Regions from separate parts of the Exiguobacterium sp. s191 genome, predicted to be linked through region 1. Evidence: riboswitches for the same ligand, from Rfam matches in the RefSeq annotation. Region 1 holds a riboswitch; the other holds the start of a gene.
The links. Region 1 has a riboswitch for FMN ahead of ribD (bifunctional diaminohydroxyphosphoribosylaminopyrimidine deaminase/5-amino-6-(5-phosphoribosylamino)uracil reductase RibD). Riboswitches for the same ligand answer to the same signal wherever they lie in the genome.

Region 1 (3,933 bases):
TCGACCCGTGCCATCGTGCCGTCTTCCTTAATGATTTCACAGATGACGGCGATCTCATCGCTACCGGCAAGACGGGCAAGATCGACACCCGCTTCCGTATGTCCACGTCGCTCCCGGACACCACCCTCTTTGGCGATCAACGGAAAGATGTGACCCGGTCGTTTGAAACGTTCCGGTCCATCCGTCAGCATCCGCTGAATCGTTAGCGACCGTTCCTCAGCACTGATGCCGGTCTTTGCCTCTTCATGATCGATGCTGAGCGTGAATGCCGTTCCATGCGGATCTGTATTATTCGCTGTCATCGGAGCAAGTTCGAGTCGCTTTGCGATCCGCGGGCTGACTGGTACACAGACGAGTCCTTTTCCGTATGTGATCATGAAATTGATGTTTTCCGGTGTCGCGTGTTCCGCGAGCATGACGAGATCGCCCTCATTCTCACGATCCTCGTCATCGCAGACGATGATTGGTCGTCCGTTCTTCAAATCTTCTATCGCGTCTTCAATCAAGTCGAATCCGTTCATTACATGTCGCCTCCTAAGAATGCTGCCCAGTCCGTCTGCTTCTCATGCTGCGTGAAATGATAGAGATGTTTCGCCATCATGTCACACTCGATATTGACGACTGCGCCGCTTGCCAATCGATCAAACGTCGTCACTTGACGTGAGTGCGGAATCAATGAAATCGAGATCGTTTCCGGCGTGACGCGTTGCAACGTCAGGCTCGTGCCGTTGATCGCGATCGAGCCTTTCGGAATACAATACTTTTGCCACGATCCGACATCAAACGTATAAACCATCGCTTCTCCATCCGGTCGCCGACTGATCAGCCGCGCTGTTCCGTCGATATGTCCACTGACGAAATGACCGCCGAAACGACCGTCTGCCGGCATCGCCCGTTCGAGTTGCAATGGGCTTCCGACGCGGTACGTGCCGAGTGCCGTCGAACGGATCGTGTCATGGACGGCATCTGCTGTGAAACCGGTCGGACTCATCGACGTGACCGTCAAACAAATCCCGTCGACGGCGATGCTATCCCCGATCTTCGTTCCTTCGAGTACCTGGTGCGCCTCAATTTCAAGCGCTAACCCGTTCGGTCGCGGGATCTTTCGTTTTAAGGTTCCGACTTCTTCAATCAATCCGGTGAACATGTCGTCTCCTCCTTTCGGATGTACGTCAGATGGAGATCCGGTCCAACCGTCTCAACCTGGTCGATTTGAAAACGATCTTCGATATCGTGTTGACTATTCCACGCATCGCCTTCAAAAATCGATGGGGCTTGGTAGACTTCGATTCGGTCAACGAGATCTGCCTCAAGGAAAGCGGCTTGAATCGTCGGTCCACCTTCGATCAAAACACTGCGGATGTCTTGTTCGTATAAGCGTTTCAAAATCGCTTCCGGCGTCTCATACTCACCAACGAGAACCGTCACCTGATCGTGACTAATCCGAGGAACACTCGTCAGCCAGTAGGTTGGATTTTTACCATCACGGAAAACTTGGGCCGTCTCCGGGACCCGACCACGACGATCGACGATTACCCGAATCGGCTCGATGCCTGACGACGCGCGTAACGTTAGTGCCGGATCATCGACGAGGACCGTCTCACTGCCGACGAGGATCGCATCATGGCGACCTCGCAGAGCACGACCGTTCGCGCGTGCTTCTTCTGACGTGATCCAGCGCTGTTCACCTGTCGCCGCGATCCCGTTCATCGTCTGAGCGATTTTGACGGTCACGGTCGGACGTTTTCGTTCGATCGTCTTCCAGAATGCCGTGTAGAGGGCTTCTGCCTCATGTCGTAACAAGCCAACCTCGACTTCGATTCCCGCGTCCTGTAGTCGTTTGATTCCGGAACCAGCGACGATCGCATGTTTGTCTTCCGTTGCGACGAAGACTCGTTTGATTCCTGCTTGTAGAATCGCTTCCGTGCATGGTGGCGTCTTGCCGTGATGGTTGCATGGCTCGAGCGTCACGTAAAGATCGGCACCACGGGCGGCTTCCCCTGCCATCCGTAAGGCTTCGACTTCTGCGTGCGGACCACCGGCAAACCGGTGCGCACCAAAGCCGATGATGCGTCCTTGTTTGACGATGACACAGCCGACACTTGGATTCGGACTTGTTTGTCCGTGTAACATTTGTGCTAATTGCATGGCATAACTCATCATCTGTGACATCGCGTTCACTCCTTTCAAATGAAAAAAGACGCCCCTTGAAAAAGGGGCGTCTGTATAGAAGGGTTCACGAAATACACGGTTCGCTCCCTGCATTTTTTCATGCAGAAAGAGACCATCTCCTGAAAACATTTTTTCAGAAAACGGCTTGAATCGTGTCGTTTCGTTCTTCTCCCATCCGGACTTTACCGTCGGCCCTGGAATCTCACCAAGTCAGCCATGATGCGTACATCACAGGTCGCGGGCTCGTCGATCAATCGATCGCATCACCGCCGGTTGGGATTTTCACCCTACCCCGAAGAACTGGATTATTGAGTTATACAATTTTAGCCTAGCATATCTTTTTCAAGAAAACAAAGCGCAAATGCTTCTGTCTTGTCTCTTTTTTGATTTCGCTCCAATTCTGTCACCCATCACCAATTCGTGATCGACCGCATCTCAAAAACGACCGGAGCACCTGATAGCAGTGCATCCAGTCGTTGTTTTCCGCTCATAAATATCCGTTCTTCCGATCGTGGAATTCTTGAGCGATCGCCCCGCGCGTCCGTTCATCAGCGAGGACGCGAAGCGCTGTCCGAGCGAGGATTTTCGCACCCGTGATCAAGGCTTCATCTCCAGCTTCTGAACGAGCCGCTTCTTTGAATGCTTCCGTATGCGCGACGAGATCGTCCGGACCTATCTTGATATACGGATGGATCGTCGGAATGACTTGACTGATGTTACCGGCATCCGTCGAGCCAAGACCCGGTCGTTCGTCTAAGTGGACCTTTTCACCAAGCGATTCTGCTTCTTCTTGGAACAGACGGTCGAACGTCCGGTTGAAGACGAGGTTATCGACTTCATTTTGGAAGGCGATGACGTCAAGTGTCGCCCCAGTCGCGAGTGCCGCGCCTTGGGCGACGGCTTTGATTTTTTCCGTGACGGCATTCAATCGTTCCCGTGTCGTCGCCCGGATGAAGAAACGTGCTTTTGCGTATTCCGGGATGATGTTCGGCGCATCACCTCCATGCGTGATGATTCCGTGAATCCGGACATCGTCCGGTAATTGCTGACGTAACGCATTGATTCCATTGAAGAGTTGAATGACAGCGTCAAGGGCGTTGATGCCTTCCTCCGGTGACGCCGCTGCGTGTGCCGGACGACCCGTAAAGGCAAAGTCGAGCGGATCGACCGCAAGGGAAGAACCCGTGATCCGTGTTTGTCCCGACGGATGGACCATCAAGGCTGCATCGATCCCTTCCAGCAACTGATGTTTGACGAAACTGCCTTTCGCACTACCGTTCGGTCCACCTTCCTCGGCTGGTGTTCCAAGGACAACGACACTCCCGCCGACTTCATCGAGCACTTTACTGAGCGCGATCGCCGCTGCGACGCTCGTCGTGCCGATGATATTATGACCGCACGCGTGACCAATACCCGGCAACGCATCGTATTCAGCAAGAAAGGCAATCGTTGCGCCTGGTCGATCGCTCGATTTCTTCGCGAAGAACGCGGTATCGTGCCCCGCGACGCCGAGTTCTACTGTAAAACCTTCCGCTGTTAGACGCTCCGCATGGAGCCGCGAAGCAAAGAATTCCTCGTTCCCGATTTCCGGCGTTGCATGAATCCGATGACTTGTCTCAAGATACGATTCCCGTTTTTGTTCGATGTCCTGTTCAATCGTCTCTACCCATGTCGTGCGTACTGGTGTCGTCATACTGTCCACTCTCCTTTTGAAATTATTCGCCGATATCGCTCAGTGGAACGAACGTCGGGATCGTACTG
Region 2 (3,933 bases), 400 kb from region 1:
TAGTTTGATTTCTGGCAGTTTCGGCAATTTCTTCCCTTGCCATTTCGCTTGCAAGACGTCGACGACTTGTTCTGCCTGATGTTCTGCGAGTTGACCGCTTGGCGCATACGGCAAGCTGGCACAATCGCCGATGACGAAGACGTTATCGTATTCTGGTACGTGATGATGTTCCGTCAATTTGATCCGACCACCACTGTCTGCAGCAAAGCCGAGATCACGAACGACTTTGACCGGTTGCGTACCTGCCGTCCAAATCGTCAAGTCCGACGGGTACGTATCGTCGCCGTTACGCACGTCGTCCGCTGTGACGAGCGTGACGTTCGAATTGTTGATGACTTCCACGTCATGCTCCTCGAACCATTCCTGAACGTAAGATGAGACTTTGTCGGATAAGAATGATAAAACGGATGGACCGCGGTCGAACAAACGAATCGTCAAATCCTTCCGGCTCTCGTGCAGTTCACTGGCGAGTTCGACACCAGATAGACCAGCACCGACGATCGAGACGACGGACCCCGGTGACAGACCACAGATCGCTTGCTGTGTCTTGCGCGATTCTTCAAGTGTCTGGATGCTGTATGTAAACTCTTGAGCACCCGGAATGTTGTGGTATTTATCCTCGCAACCGAGGGCGATGATCAAGTCATCATAGAATAATTCTGATCCGTCCTGCAGGTGGACCGTATTCGTCTCTGGTGAAATTTTAATGACATGTCCATATTTATAAGTAAGATGTTTCCCCTCCGGAAATTCAATCCGGACATCCCGATCTGATAATGTACCTGCTGCGAGTGCGTAATATTCCGTTTTGAGTGCGTGGTACGGTAGACGGTCGACGAGCGTGACGGCAACTTCCTCGTCCTTGAATCGCTCACAAATCCGCATTCCACCATATCCTCCGCCGAGTACGACCAATTGCTTCATAACGTAAAATCCCCCTTAGTTCCCCTAAATCAGTCTGACCTTGTATAATACGACATGAGGCAGGTCGTTTCCTGCTTGAAGGAGGAAAAAAAGTGAATCCGATTATTGAATTTTGTATCAGTAACTTAGCGGCTGGTACACAGGTCGTCATGGAGCAACTCGAACGTGACCCGAACGTCGACGTCGTCGAATACGGTTGCCTCGGCTATTGCGGCATTTGTTCGCTTGATCATTTTTGTCTCGTTGATGGTGAGACCGTCGTAGGCGAGACACCGGAAGAGTTACTCGAAAAGATTTACCTAAAAATCGAAGAAAATGAGCTGTGAGCACGGACAGCCAAAAAATCCCCTCGTTCGTCTGAACGAGGGGATTCGTGTCCGTCAGCGGGCGCAGCTTTTCGGATCAGGCAGATTGTTGACGGCGCATCATCCATGGTCGTAGTTTCAAGAACAACGGAATGAAGAGTGCCGAGATGAACAACGCCTTGATGACGTTAAACGGTAAGATACCGGCTGTGATCGCTGTCCATTTGACAGCTGGATCCGCCATGTAGTCCATACCGAGGAACCATGCATACGCTGGAAGGATCAAGATATAGTTGAGAATCGCAAGACCGAGTGCCATCGTGATCGTACCAGCGACGAGACCAGTTGCGAGACCTTGTGTTGATTTCTTTTTGTGGTAGAACCAGCTGACAGGAAGTACGAATGCGATGCCAGCAGCAAAGTTCGCGAATTCTCCGACCGGAACACCACTTCCGCGGAAGATATAGTACAACACGTTCTTCAATGCTTCGACGATGACACCTGCGACCGGTGAGAACATGATCGCTGCGACGAGAGCAGGAACATCACTGAAGTCGATCTTCAGATAGTTCGGTAAGAACGGTAGTGGAAAATTGATAAGCATAAGAACAAATGAGATTGAACCTAACATTGACAGAGTGACCATTTTTTGTGTGCGTTTCATACGAGTATTGTCTCCTTTTGCTCGTTCCTCTCGATGAAGTATTGGCATGACTGCGTCCATAAAGAAACCCCTATTGATGAGATCAACAGGGGAGAAGTCCGCATTAAATAAACCTAATCGATTGTTGCAAAAATCGATCAAATTCAAACTCATGCCGCCATCTTCTCCCATCCAGACTGTACTGTCGGCTCCTGAATTACACAGAATCAGCAAATAGCGCCCTATTCGCTCGCGGGCTTCAACTCATATGAGTTGTTTACCGCCGGTCGGGAATTTCACCCTGCCCTGAAGATGGAACGATTATTTTATTGTACATACCATTTATACAACGAATTCAAGATAGTTTCAAGCAACTAGGTTTCGATTCGCTCAGAAGTTGCGTATACTAAAGAAAAGGAAGGTGATGACATGATCCATTTAACGGAGGCAGCAGCGCTACAAGTCCAGGACATGATGGCGCAGGCACCAGCAGATGAACGGAATCTTCGGATGCTCGTCCAAGGTGGTGGATGTAGTGGTCTGTCGTACGGAATGGGATTCGACCAACAGAAAGAAACGGATCTCGTTTTCGAACAGCACGGCGTGACCGTCATCGTGGACGAAAAAGATTACCCGGTCGTCAAAGGACTGGAAATCGATTATAAACAGTCGATGCTTGGCGGCGGATTCACGATCACGAATCCGAATGCCATCGCAACATGCGGTTGCGGGACTTCGTTCCGGACGGCAACGAATGCCGGGACACCGGGTGGCTGTTAATGAATCCAATCGTGGACATCGTCCACGATTTTTTTATTGTCCGTATACAGGAGACCTGTTCCGTTGACTCGAAATATTAAGAGAGTGAATGCTACTACGAACAGGGAGGGCTTCAGGATGAGAAAAGTATTGATCTTCGGGGGAACGCGCTATTTCGGACGCCGGCTTGCAATTCGCTTAGCCGATTCGGGGGATGACGTGACGATCGTCACACGCGGCGAGCATACGCCACCAGTCGCGAAGGGCTTGACATTTTTCAAAGGGGATCGGACGTCAAGTAGTACGATGAAGGACTTAAACCAACAGCACTGGGATGTCATCTATGACAACATTTGCTTCACGCCGTATCAAGCCAAGCTTGCGATCGACGCGTTTGAAGGGAAAGTCGGGCGCTACGTGTTGACGTCGACGATGTCTGTCTATGAAGACGGTGGTGCGAATATCACGGAGCGTGCCTACAATCCGTTTCCCGGGAAATATGACCTCGAGAAGGAACATGGATATGGCGAAGGGAAACGCCAAGCGGAGAGTTATTTCTTCCAACGGGCGACGTTCCCAGTCGTTGCGGTCCGTTTTCCGGTCGTCCTCGGACCAGATGACTATACGGAGCGACTCGTCTTTCATATCAAGCGGGCGCTTGACGGTCGTCCGATCGTTGCCGAAAACACATACGCGAAGATGGGGTATATCTCAAGTTACGAAGCCGCTGCCTTTCTTGAGTGGTGTGGTCGTTCCGAACTGACGGGACCGATCAACGCTGCGAGTGACGGTGTCTTATCAATTCAAGACCTAGTGGATAAGATCGACCACGTTGCGGGAACGACGAGTCAACTCGTTGCAAAAGGAGAAGATGAATCGCCGCTTGCACCGGAACGTGATTTCTATATGGATACGACAGCTGCAAAACAAGCAGGCTATCTGTTTCAACATATCGATGACTGGCTCGATCGTTTGATTGAAGAGGAGGTGCGCAATCACCAATGATGCAGTTGATGAAACCGACTCTTGAATGGGAAACGGAGTACCGCGCTTTTTTAGAAGACTGGCGAGAATCGGGCGAAACGATCGTGCCGGAAGCAGTCGGAGACACATATGAACCACTTGGCGCTTATTTCGCGGAACTTAAGGAAATGGAGACGACGGTCAGACCGGGTCTCGTCACCCATACGACGTACTGGATGGTCGACGGGCAACGAATCGTCGGAGCGTTGAACTTCCGGCATGACTTGACGGAGAACTTGAAGTTGTACGGCGGACATATCGGATACGGAATCCGACCAT

Region 2: linked by a shared signal. The riboswitch ahead of KNQ09_RS09245 (ECF transporter S component) and the one ahead of ribD (bifunctional diaminohydroxyphosphoribosylaminopyrimidine deaminase/5-amino-6-(5-phosphoribosylamino)uracil reductase RibD) in region 1 are both predicted to bind FMN.

Annotation. Positions count from the first base shown of each region.
Region 1 is NZ_JACSNC010000001.1:2,142,531-2,146,463, forward strand. Features, by position in the region: gene ribA (GTP cyclohydrolase II) at 1-521, opposite strand, end outside; gene ribE (riboflavin synthase) at 521-1,147, opposite strand; gene ribD (bifunctional diaminohydroxyphosphoribosylaminopyrimidine deaminase/5-amino-6-(5-phosphoribosylamino)uracil reductase RibD) at 1,132-2,172, opposite strand; FMN riboswitch at 2,332-2,476, opposite strand; gene KNQ09_RS11200 (M20 family metallopeptidase) at 2,660-3,865, opposite strand; gene KNQ09_RS11205 (MetQ/NlpA family ABC transporter substrate-binding protein) at 3,888-3,933, opposite strand, start outside.
Region 2 is NZ_JACSNC010000001.1:1,746,640-1,750,572, reverse strand. Features, by position in the region: gene KNQ09_RS09255 (NAD(P)/FAD-dependent oxidoreductase) at 1-924, opposite strand, end outside; gene KNQ09_RS09250 (YuzB family protein) at 1,017-1,250, shown strand; gene KNQ09_RS09245 (ECF transporter S component) at 1,327-1,893, opposite strand; FMN riboswitch at 2,049-2,190, opposite strand; gene KNQ09_RS09240 (HesB/IscA family protein) at 2,302-2,652, shown strand; gene KNQ09_RS09235 (NAD-dependent epimerase/dehydratase family protein) at 2,770-3,636, shown strand; gene KNQ09_RS09230 (GNAT family N-acetyltransferase) at 3,645-3,933, shown strand, end outside.